DNA from 3 places in the Bacillus infantis NRRL B-14911 genome. Region 1 is predicted to be linked to each of the others. Evidence: riboswitches for the same ligand, from Rfam matches in the RefSeq annotation. Region 1 holds a riboswitch; each other region holds the start of a gene.
The links. A riboswitch is a leader RNA that binds a small molecule or an ion and turns the genes downstream of it on or off. The one in region 1 is predicted to bind cyclic di-AMP.

Region 1 (3,248 bases):
CTTAAGCTCCCAGTCGTGCACTGTGTTCCGGTATTCCTTCCACTCAGCTCTTTTTAGAGAAATGAACTTCCTGAAAATGTGATCGCCGAGAATTTTTCTTGCGAGAGGGCTGTCTGCCAATAAATCGAGTGCTGTTTCCAGATTGTCCGGTAAGTGGCTGATCCGGAGTAATTCTCTTTTGGATTCGGGCATGCTGTATATGTCTTCATTAATGGGATCGGCAGGCCTTTGCTTTAATCGGATTCCTTCCAGCCCTGCTTCTGCAATCACCGAAAAAGCCAGGTAAGGGTTTGCACATGGATCGGGATGGCGTGCTTCCACTCTGGTTGCGGCTCCCCGTGATGAGGGAATTCTGATCAGGGTCGACCGGTTGCATGTGGACCAGGCCATATAGCAAGGCGCTTCAAACCCCGGGACAAGCCTCTTATAGGAATTGACTGTCGGATTGGTGATGGCTGTAAGAGTCGCAATGTTTTTCATCAGGCCGTTTATGAAATAATAAGTATCTTCCGAGAGTCCGTTTGGATCATTTTCGTTAAAAAATACATTCTGCCCGTCTTTAAACAGTGAAATATTCACATGCATGCCGGAACCGTTCAATCCCTGGACTGGCTTCGGCATGAAGGAGGCGTGCAGGTTGAAGTTTTTGGCGATATTTTTCACGATCCATTTATATGTGGTGGCATTGTCGGCTGATGCCAGGACATCCATGAACTTAAAGTTAATTTCATGCTGGCCCATTGCGACCTCATGGTGGGAGGCCTCAATCTTGAATCCCATGGCCTTTAAGGTCCGGTAGATTTCCAGGCGGACTTTTTCACCCAGGTCATGGGCCGGTTCGAAATATCCTCCGCTATCCTGAGGAACTGTCGTAGGATTGCCACTCTCATCCATCCCAAATAAAAAGAATTCCAGTTCCGGACCGATGCTGATTGAATAATCATAGCTTGCCGCTTTCTCTACCGTCCTCTTCAGTACATTGCGGGGGTCACCCTCGAATGGGGTGCCATCAGGATTGGCCACGCTGCACAAAAGCCTGGCTTCACTATATCCTTCTTCTATCGACCATGGAATGACGGAAAAAGTGTTTATGTCCGGCTTAAGGTATAAGTCTGATTGGTTGATAGGGCTGAAACCTTGTATGGAGGAGCCATCGAACATGATTTTCCCCTCTAAGGCATCGTCCAGCTGATCAAAGGTAATGGTCACATGCTTAAGGGCTCCTTCTAAATCAACAAATTGAAGATGAAGAAGTTCTATATGATATTTTTTCTGGGCTTCTTTTATTTTAATATAATTTTTGTTTTGCTCTGATACCTGAGTCATCGGCACGATCCCCTTTTACTAAAATTAAAAAAGCTGCGGAGAGTATTCTCCGCAGCTTAGGCACAGGTAAACAAACGTGTGCTTGTATGGCAACGATCACTCTCTTAAACAACGCTTACGGAGTTAGCTGTCGGATTAGGAAGGTAAGAGTCTCCCTGCCATTCATGGCTTCACCCCAAGACTGCAGCATGCAGTCAAAAGTTGGTTCCCCCGCTCAATAAGATTCAGCGTTTCAGTGCTATTTAATTGTAATCAGGCTGGATGGATATCGCTCCTCTCTCCTGCAACGCTTACGAAGTTAGCTGACGGGTTCGGAAGGCAGAAGTCCCCCGGCCTTTCGGCTTCACCCCATAATTATTCTGGAATAATCAGTTGGGTCCTCCGTTCTGTATGGATTCAGCGGATCAGGTCAGAATTAGGATTTATGATAATCTCCACTCGCATAAAGGAAAAACCCGGAAAATAAGAAATTAGGATTGAATTTCTTTAGAAAAATCCACTTTTCTCGAAAATGCTCTCTTTTTTAAAGAAATACAACTTTTTTACTCAAGGCATTTTTCCAGGTTTCTATCGAGCACAAACACTTCCATGCGTTCTCCCATTTTGGTGCTGATGTCACTGTGGCTTGAAAGGACTTTGCATTTGGTATGTTTTTCGACTATCTCCTCAATGTTCGTGCTGTACATTTCTCTTAGAACCTGCCGCATCTTTTTGACAAGCTGCCTGCCGGTTTCATGTTCAACCAGGTGCTTTTCTTCCACGGTCAGGACACCTTTGAATCTGGCAATGACCATATCCTCCACAATATATGTCCTGGTCTCCTGCGGCCCGCGGCCGATCAGCTCCCTTTGCAGCTTGATGAATGCTTCACTTAATTCAGCCTCTAATCGTCGTTTAGAAGATTGCAATTCCAGTTCCTCCCTGAGATTTTCAAAGTTATAGCGAATTTCAAGGTTTATGTTAGTGAGAGGCACTGCTAAAGTCAATAAAAATATGAATTTCAAAAAACATCGAAAAACAGCTAATTAGTCAGCATTTAAGAGAAAAACTAAAGAAAAATCCTCAATATCAAAAAAAACAGCCAAATATGGCATTTTTTTAAGATTTACATTTTCCTTGAGCAGGAGTACGATTGCTTTCGTAAACAGCAATCAAACAACTCAATATTCGGCCTAGTCTCGGAAACGAGAACGGAGGAACCAATCAACAGGGGTTAATTCTGCTATTGCAGAAGGGATGAGATTCAAACTCTTTCGCCATCCTACCCGTCAGCTAACTTCGTCGGCTAAAGCGAAGGAGGTCATAGAGACCGCCTTTTCAGGGGGCCCTTTTTGTTGTGTCAAACAACGGACAGGGCAGCTTGAGTGATAAGAAGGTCTTTTTATTATGCCTATCTTGAAAAAGTGAACATGGAAGACAGAACACATAGAGGGCTGATGCCAGCCGGCTGGGTGTTAAGTAGACCAATGGGTGCTTTTTCTCCAAATGAACAAGAGATTTTTCTATGCAGTTTTTTGCATCTGGACAAAGATGCGGATGATCTGTGCTCTTGGATTCATATTGGGGGAGAAGTAATCATTGGTCTCTTTTTGTATTCAGAATATGGTTTTTATTTCCAGTATTTCAGCTGAGAACAAACGCTTTCACAACTTTTCAGGCATGATAATGCTTTTTGATGATCTCTGAGCAACGAGTAAATCAGGGCTTTAAAAAAGAAGGGAGGTAACTGTGTTGACACTGCCTCAAACAGAGGATGCCATACTTGTCTGCATTCCAAATGAAGAAGTGCTCCTGCGGGTACAAAGCCATTTGAGCGATTCGCATTCATGCTGCCTTGTTTCATCTGATCCTCAAGTGATCAGAGCTTTAAAAAGCAGGGGCCATCAGCGTGTGGTGGAGTTCGGCCTCAAAGATGAGTACTT
Region 2 (3,248 bases), 2.1 Mb from region 1:
ATAGCATTGCCAGGCAATATGGCAGTACAGTCGGACAGCTGAAGCATCTCAATAAATTAAAGGGCGATTTGATCTATGCAGGCAGCAGATTGGAGGTTCCCGGAAAGATTACAGTGAAGAAAGGAGACACACTTTGGAGACTCGGACAAAAATACGGTCTCAGTGTCGCTGAACTCAAGAAAATAAACGGACTGAGGAGCGACCTGATCCTAATAGGGCAGAATCTGTCAGTCAATAAAGGCAGTATTGCTTCATATGATGCTGAAAAGGTGAAATTGTCCGTTTCCCCCAAGAAAGGTTACACATTTCATGCAGAAGAGCCGCGCCGCTTCCTTTTGGAATATGGGAAGAATAGCCGGTATTTTGCCAGAGTGGAAGTTCTTGACGGAAAATCAGCAATGGATGAAGTAAAGAAAAATTCTCTGGAATATCTTAGGACGATTGGCAAGCCTGAAGACATGAAACCAGTACAGCTTCCATTTTATAGAGACAGTATGATGGTGCTGCACGCACATAACAAAACTGACCAGGCAAACATCATTGTCAAAAATGTAGACGGGAAGCTGCTTCGATTCACCATTCATTATGTGAACCAGGAGGAATCAGAAGAGGTTTACGGGACGATGATCTCGATTCTCGGAAGCGTGAAAGCATACTGAAAATGAAAAAGGGAGGGGATCCAGCGGTCCCCTCCCTTGCCATTCCCCATGATTATTTCCAGACTTCTTCGGCAATGTTTGCTTAAGTGAAAGTAGAATGGCTAGGTAGAAAATAGAGAGCTTCAGCAAGCTCTCTATCGTACAAGTCTATAGGGTGTTATGCTTTATTTTGAAAACAGCTTCAGCAGCGGATGCTTATTTTTGTCCTTCACCTTGATTTCCTCCATCACTATCCGGTCCTGATGCTCAGAAATCCATTCTTCCATTTCTTTTTTATCTTTGCATTGCGTATAGTAGGTTTCTCCGCCTTTTCCAACTGCATTAATGACATATCGGCAAGTGTTTCCCATAAATCCTCCCGTTGCTGTGGTGTTTAAAAGGTATAATGCATGCATTCCATCATGGTTTCTCCTATTCTCAGATCCTCTTGTTTTATACAAAAACAGAGGAGGAGAAACCGGATTTTTAAGTCATGATTTCCAATAATAAATCCTGTTCTGCCTTATCTTACTCACGAACTTAATGGCTGTCAACGGAAAATAAAAAAGAAATAAAAAAGAAATAAAAAAAGAAATAAACGGGTTGAAAACATGGTGATGTCTTTGTAGAATAGAGGATTCACTCATTTTTCTGCAGAATGCTGAAAGTCAGATGAAAAAAGGGATATGCAGAAATTTGCTTATACGGAAAGTTGGAAGTAAAATTATTTCAACACCTGAAAAATGAATCGGCTTAATCTCATATTGAGAGCGGAGGAACCAATTTTTGGGGCTAATCCTGCAGGAAGCAGGAGGGATGAGAATGATCTTTCGCCATCCTGCCCGTCAGCTAACTTCGTCGGCTAAAGCGAGTGAGGTCATTTTAGACCGCCTAATGAGCAGCCCCTTGCATCCAAATTTGCAGAAGCTGCCTGGAGCCAGGATAGGTCTTTTTGTGCTGTAAATTACCTGCGTACGTTTTAGAGCGGCTGTATTCAGGGAAGAAAAGGAATGTGGCTGTTTAGGCATTTTCATTGCCAAGGGACAGTTTGTGCCCAATAACCCCAAGGGAACCATTAAGCCGGATTGAATGCTGCAGGTGTTCACTGATAAGAAGAAGGAGAATCAGCTGTAATGAATATCGCGTTTTTTTTATTGCCTAAAAATGAACTGGTTTTTGTCTACGACCATTGGACAATGAGGCAAGCCATGGAAAAAATGGAGTATCACCGTTATACAACCTTTCCGATATTAAATAAAGAAGGAAAGTATGTAGGTTCCTTGTCGGAAGGAGACTTGTTATGGAAGCTCAAAAGCATGGGCAGGGTCGACTTTAATGAGATCCAGGGAGTGATGCTGAAGGATGTGCCGCTTCATAGATCATATGAGCCAGTGCTAGTTAGCAGTGAGATGGAAGAAATCATTAATTCATCACTAAATCAGAATTTTGTCCCTGTTACTGACGACAGCGGCGTATTCATAGGATTGATCCGAAGAAGGGAAATTATCGATTATCTGGCAGGCAGCTTCAAAGAAAGGGACTTGTCTGTTCCCGGGGAGCAGAGCAAGACAACATAAGCAGCCGCTTTTATTTAGAAAAAAAGTCCATACAATTTTGTATGGACTTTTTGGCGCGGCAGGGGTTAGGGGAGGATTGATACTGGGATTGCATTGTTCCGTTGGAAAATGGCATCAATTTTAGGGGGAAGTCTTTAAAATGAAGGGTGAGCATTACATCTAGAAGCTGCTTCGCCCGACATTTAAAGAGATTACATCAAAATTAAGGACGATCATTCCGGATACCTTCACAATCATTCCTGATATGCCTATAATCGGGCCTGTTTCGGCAATAATCTTTCCATATCTGCCATAATTCATGCCGGTTTCCGCATTAATCATTCTTAATCCCATATAGTTACAAAAGACTATACAAAGCAGCGGTGAAGATGCTGCATATGAAGCAGTAAGATTCATGGGCGTACCCGGCTCTTATCCTTTAAATAGCTTTTGTGCTCTTAATAATGATAGTTGTCGGAAGAAATTGGGCTTTTTCATAGGAATACCAGCGGTTGCTGTGCCTTTTCCTGTCTTCCTCAGATAGGCATGCTTCTTCTATCACTCTCTCGATTTTAAAACCTTGGCTGACCAGCGCATTGATATAGGTGCTTACCTTATACTGCTGCATAAAAGCAGGCGTATTCCACCCCTCATGGTTATAAATGCCTTCTTCGTGATAAGGCTTATCGATAATAATGGAGGAATCTTTGCACCGGATTCTGCTGAAAAATGGATGTTCCCAGCTGAAAATGAAAGTGCCGCCAGGCTTTAAAAACCTGTGGATATTACCCAGCGTTTCCTCGAGGCTCGTTGTCCAGCCGAGAGCATAGATGGAATAGACAATATCAAAATATTGATCAGGGAGCCCCGGATCATTCTCCATAGGGGATTCAAAAAGTCTTACTGGCGCTGCAGCACCGCCGAGCACCTGCTGTGCCGTTTGAATCTGCTTCGGCGACAAATCAATGCCCCAAAGCTCTGCCGCACCCCGCCCGTCCATATAGAGAAGAGAATGCCCGCTGCCGCAGCCGATATCCAGCACCTTTTTCCCGGC
Region 3 (3,248 bases), 300 kb from region 1:
TGTACTGGAGGAGGGCAAGGCTTTTTCGAAAGAAAAACCTTTTGAGCGAAAAGGGAAGCTCCTGGGAACAGCCCCGTATCTTCCATTATTGGCAGCGCCGGCCGGCATGCTGCTTTATAGAAGGTATTTCCGGATGGATATCATGCTGGAAAAATTGAGGTTCCTGCTTACGCCGGTCTTTTTTCATTCTAAGTTTTTTATCTCCTCCTCTGTTAGTGATGGATAAAAATTAATCTGAAAAAAGAGGTGCAGAGATGAGGAATTTAGGATTTGGGGAAATCATGATCATCGTTTTTGTTGCGCTGCTAATATTTGGTCCGCAAAAGCTTCCTGAGCTTGGCAGGGCAGCCGGCAATACGCTTCGTGAATTCAAAAAGGCAACAAAAGGCATCATGGAAGATGATAAAGAGAAAGATAAATAAATAGATGGCAGGACTGCTCCGCCGAGTGAGAGCTCATATTTGAAGCTTTTGCGTGCGGGGCAGCTGTTTTGTTCTGGAGGAAAATGATGAAAGAGATGATTGTTGCCCTGATATTGGGCATTGTTGAAGGTCTCACTGAGTTCGCGCCCGTTTCGTCTACGGGCCATATGATTATAGTGGACGATATTCTATTAAAATCCAAAGAGCTTTTCTCGAAGGAAGTAGCCAATACATTCAAGGTTGTCATTCAGCTTGGGTCGATCCTTGCGGTGGTGATTGTGTTCAAGGACCGGTTTATCCAGCTCCTCGGGCTGGGTAAAGGGGGGAAGGAACAATCGGATGGACCGAGGCTGAAGCTCACGCAAGTGATTGCAGGCCTGCTGCCTGCTGCGGTTCTTGGGCTTCTGTTCGAGGATTATATAGATAAGTATCTGTTCTCTGTCAATACAGTGGTAATCGGCCTTGTGGCTGGAGCATTGCTTATGATTGCAGCTGATTATTATTCAAAGAGGAAGCCGGCCATTGAGACAGTGGACAAGATCACTTACCGGCAGGCAATCCTCATTGGATTGTTCCAATGCATCGCTTTATGGCCGGGCTTTTCACGGTCAGGCTCCACAATCTCGGGCGGGGTGCTGCTTGGACTCAGCCATAGGGCAGCCTCTGACTTTACCTTTATTATGGCGGTGCCTGTCATGCTTGGAGCGAGCGGGCTGTCGCTCTTGAAAAATTGGGAGTATTTCACGCCTGATGCCATCCCATTCTTCATTGTCGGCTTCATCAGTGCCTTTGTGTTCGCCCTGGCCTCAATCCGTTTTTTCCTGGCGCTCATCAACAGAATCAAGCTGGTGCCGTTCGCCATTTACAGAATTATCCTGGCGGCAGTCATTTATTTTGTTTTTCTGTGAGGCTAAAGTACAGTTCCAGTATTTAAATATTTACAGAAGCTAGGTTCATAGAGTAAAATTAAAAAAAATTTATCGAAAGATGCGCTTAATCTTTTAAAGAGCGGGGGATCCAACCGGCATACACATGCCTCGGGGTGAATCCTTTACAGGTAGGGCACTCTCAAAGCCCGAATCCGACAGCTAACCTCGTAAGCGTTATTGAGAGGACAAGTCTGCGTTCAAACACAGAGGTCTCGCCCTCTGTGTTTTTTTATGCTAAAAATTCGATTAAGGAGGCTGCATGATGAAACTATCAACAAAGATTATCATCGCTCTGATTGCGGGGGGCATTGTCGGCTTATTATTGAACTTATATTCCCCGGATTTATTTGAAACATTGAACACCTACCTGTTCACTCCGCTGGGGAAAATATTCCTCAACTTGATCAACATGCTCGTTGTGCCGATTGTTTTCTTCTCCATCACGCTTGGCACCGCCGGTCTCGGCGATCCGAAGAAGCTTGGAAGGATTGGCTTGAAGACAATTTCTTACTTTTTGGCGACTACCTGTATGGCTTTGATCATAGGGATCGCATTCGCCTATATATTCCAGCCGGGAACTGTAGGAACTTTTGATACTACCGGCGCGGAGTTCCAGGCGGAGGAGGCGCCGCCAGTATCAGACACCTTGCTGAATATCATTCCGACAAACCCGATTAAGGCATTTACAGAAGGAAACATGCTGCAGATCATTACCTTTTCTGTTTTCATCGGTTTTGCACTAACCATGCTTGGCGAGAAAACCAGAGGGGTCCTGAAGCTGTTTGACCAGGGGAATGAACTGATGATGTATCTTGTGAACCTGATCATGCGTTTTGCTCCGTATGGAACCTTCGGCCTGATCGTATCGGCAGTTGGCACTCAGGGAGTAGATGCGATTAAAGCGATGGGGCTGTACATGGGTGTGGTCCTTGCAGCGCTGATCGTCCATACACTTGTGACTTACGGGTCATCAGTATACTTTCTGGCAAAGCGTAATCCATTTGAATTCTTCAAGGGCTTTGCCCCTGCAATGAGCGTGGCCTTCAGTACATCGAGCAGTAATGCCACACTTCCGGTTTCCATGAATGTGGCCCAGAAGAACTTGAAGGTCCCTGAATCGGTGAGCAGCTTCGTTCAGCCGCTTGGCGCCACGATCAATATGGATGGAACAGCGATCATGCAAGGTGTGGCCACCATCTTTATCGCGCAGGTATATGGCCTTGATCTGACGTTCACCCAGCTTGTGACAGTCGTTCTGACAGCTGTGCTTGCGAGCATCGGAACAGCAGGCGTGCCGGGTGTCGGCCTGATCATGCTGGCGATGGTCCTTCAGTCTGTTAACCTTCCTGTTGAAGGGATCGCCCTGATCATAGGGATCGACAGGCTTCTTGATATGACGAGAACAGCCGTCAATATTACAGGCGATGCCGCTTGTGCAGTCATCGTCGGTGAATCTGAGAAAAAGAAAAACAGGGAATTAACCTGATAATAGGGAAAGCAAAACACCGTCCGGATGAAGGACGGTGTTTTTTGATGGAACGGGTGAACCGCGGGAAGTACTACGCAGTCGGTTCGGCCGCTTCTTCTATTTTTTTCTGCAGAAGAAGCTTCTTGAGCTGCGGTTTGCTCTTGCGGCTGGCGAGGATATACAGCACATCCCCTGGAAGGATGATGGTGCTGCCGGCCGGGGTAATCAGTTCATCATTGCGGATGATGGCATTCACAAGCGCACCTTTAGGGAACGGGATATCAATCAGGGTCTGCCCGATGATCTGGGCATCATCCTCCATTTCGTATTCAATCATTTCTGCATCTGCCTTTCCGATGGACACAAGCTCAAGCGAATGCATAGGCGTCGTTTTTTTCGGTCCGGTCAGCTTGAGTCTCGCTGCGAGTG

Region 2: it holds a riboswitch for cyclic di-AMP, as region 1 does, so the genes downstream of both, N288_RS13420 (CBS domain-containing protein) here and glnA (type I glutamate--ammonia ligase) in region 1, are expected to answer to the same signal.
Region 3: it holds a riboswitch for cyclic di-AMP, as region 1 does, so the genes downstream of both, N288_RS01100 (dicarboxylate/amino acid:cation symporter) here and glnA (type I glutamate--ammonia ligase) in region 1, are expected to answer to the same signal.

The regions. Positions count from the first base shown of each region.
Region 1 is NC_022524.1:4,766,636-4,769,883, reverse strand. Features, by position in the region: gene glnA (type I glutamate--ammonia ligase) at 1-1,326, opposite strand, end outside; cyclic di-AMP (ydaO/yuaA leader) riboswitch at 1,423-1,566, opposite strand; cyclic di-AMP (ydaO/yuaA leader) riboswitch at 1,599-1,738, opposite strand; gene N288_RS23630 (Na-translocating system protein MpsC family protein) at 1,869-2,273, opposite strand; cyclic di-AMP (ydaO/yuaA leader) riboswitch at 2,486-2,628, shown strand; gene N288_RS23625 (hypothetical protein) at 3,058-3,248, shown strand, end outside.
Region 2 is NC_022524.1:2,651,854-2,655,101, reverse strand. Features, by position in the region: gene N288_RS24340 (LysM peptidoglycan-binding domain-containing protein) at 1-659, shown strand, start outside; gene N288_RS13425 (hypothetical protein) at 824-1,009, opposite strand; cyclic di-AMP (ydaO/yuaA leader) riboswitch at 1,379-1,517, shown strand; gene N288_RS13420 (CBS domain-containing protein) at 1,772-2,215, shown strand; gene N288_RS25170 (hypothetical protein) at 2,375-2,536, opposite strand; gene N288_RS13415 (class I SAM-dependent methyltransferase) at 2,634-3,248, opposite strand, start outside.
Region 3 is NC_022524.1:186,804-190,051, forward strand. Features, by position in the region: gene N288_RS01085 (hypothetical protein) at 1-226, shown strand, start outside; gene N288_RS01090 (twin-arginine translocase TatA/TatE family subunit) at 255-422, shown strand; gene N288_RS01095 (undecaprenyl-diphosphate phosphatase) at 509-1,330, shown strand; cyclic di-AMP (ydaO/yuaA leader) riboswitch at 1,403-1,540, shown strand; gene N288_RS01100 (dicarboxylate/amino acid:cation symporter) at 1,614-2,837, shown strand; gene N288_RS01105 (potassium/proton antiporter) at 2,911-3,248, opposite strand, start outside.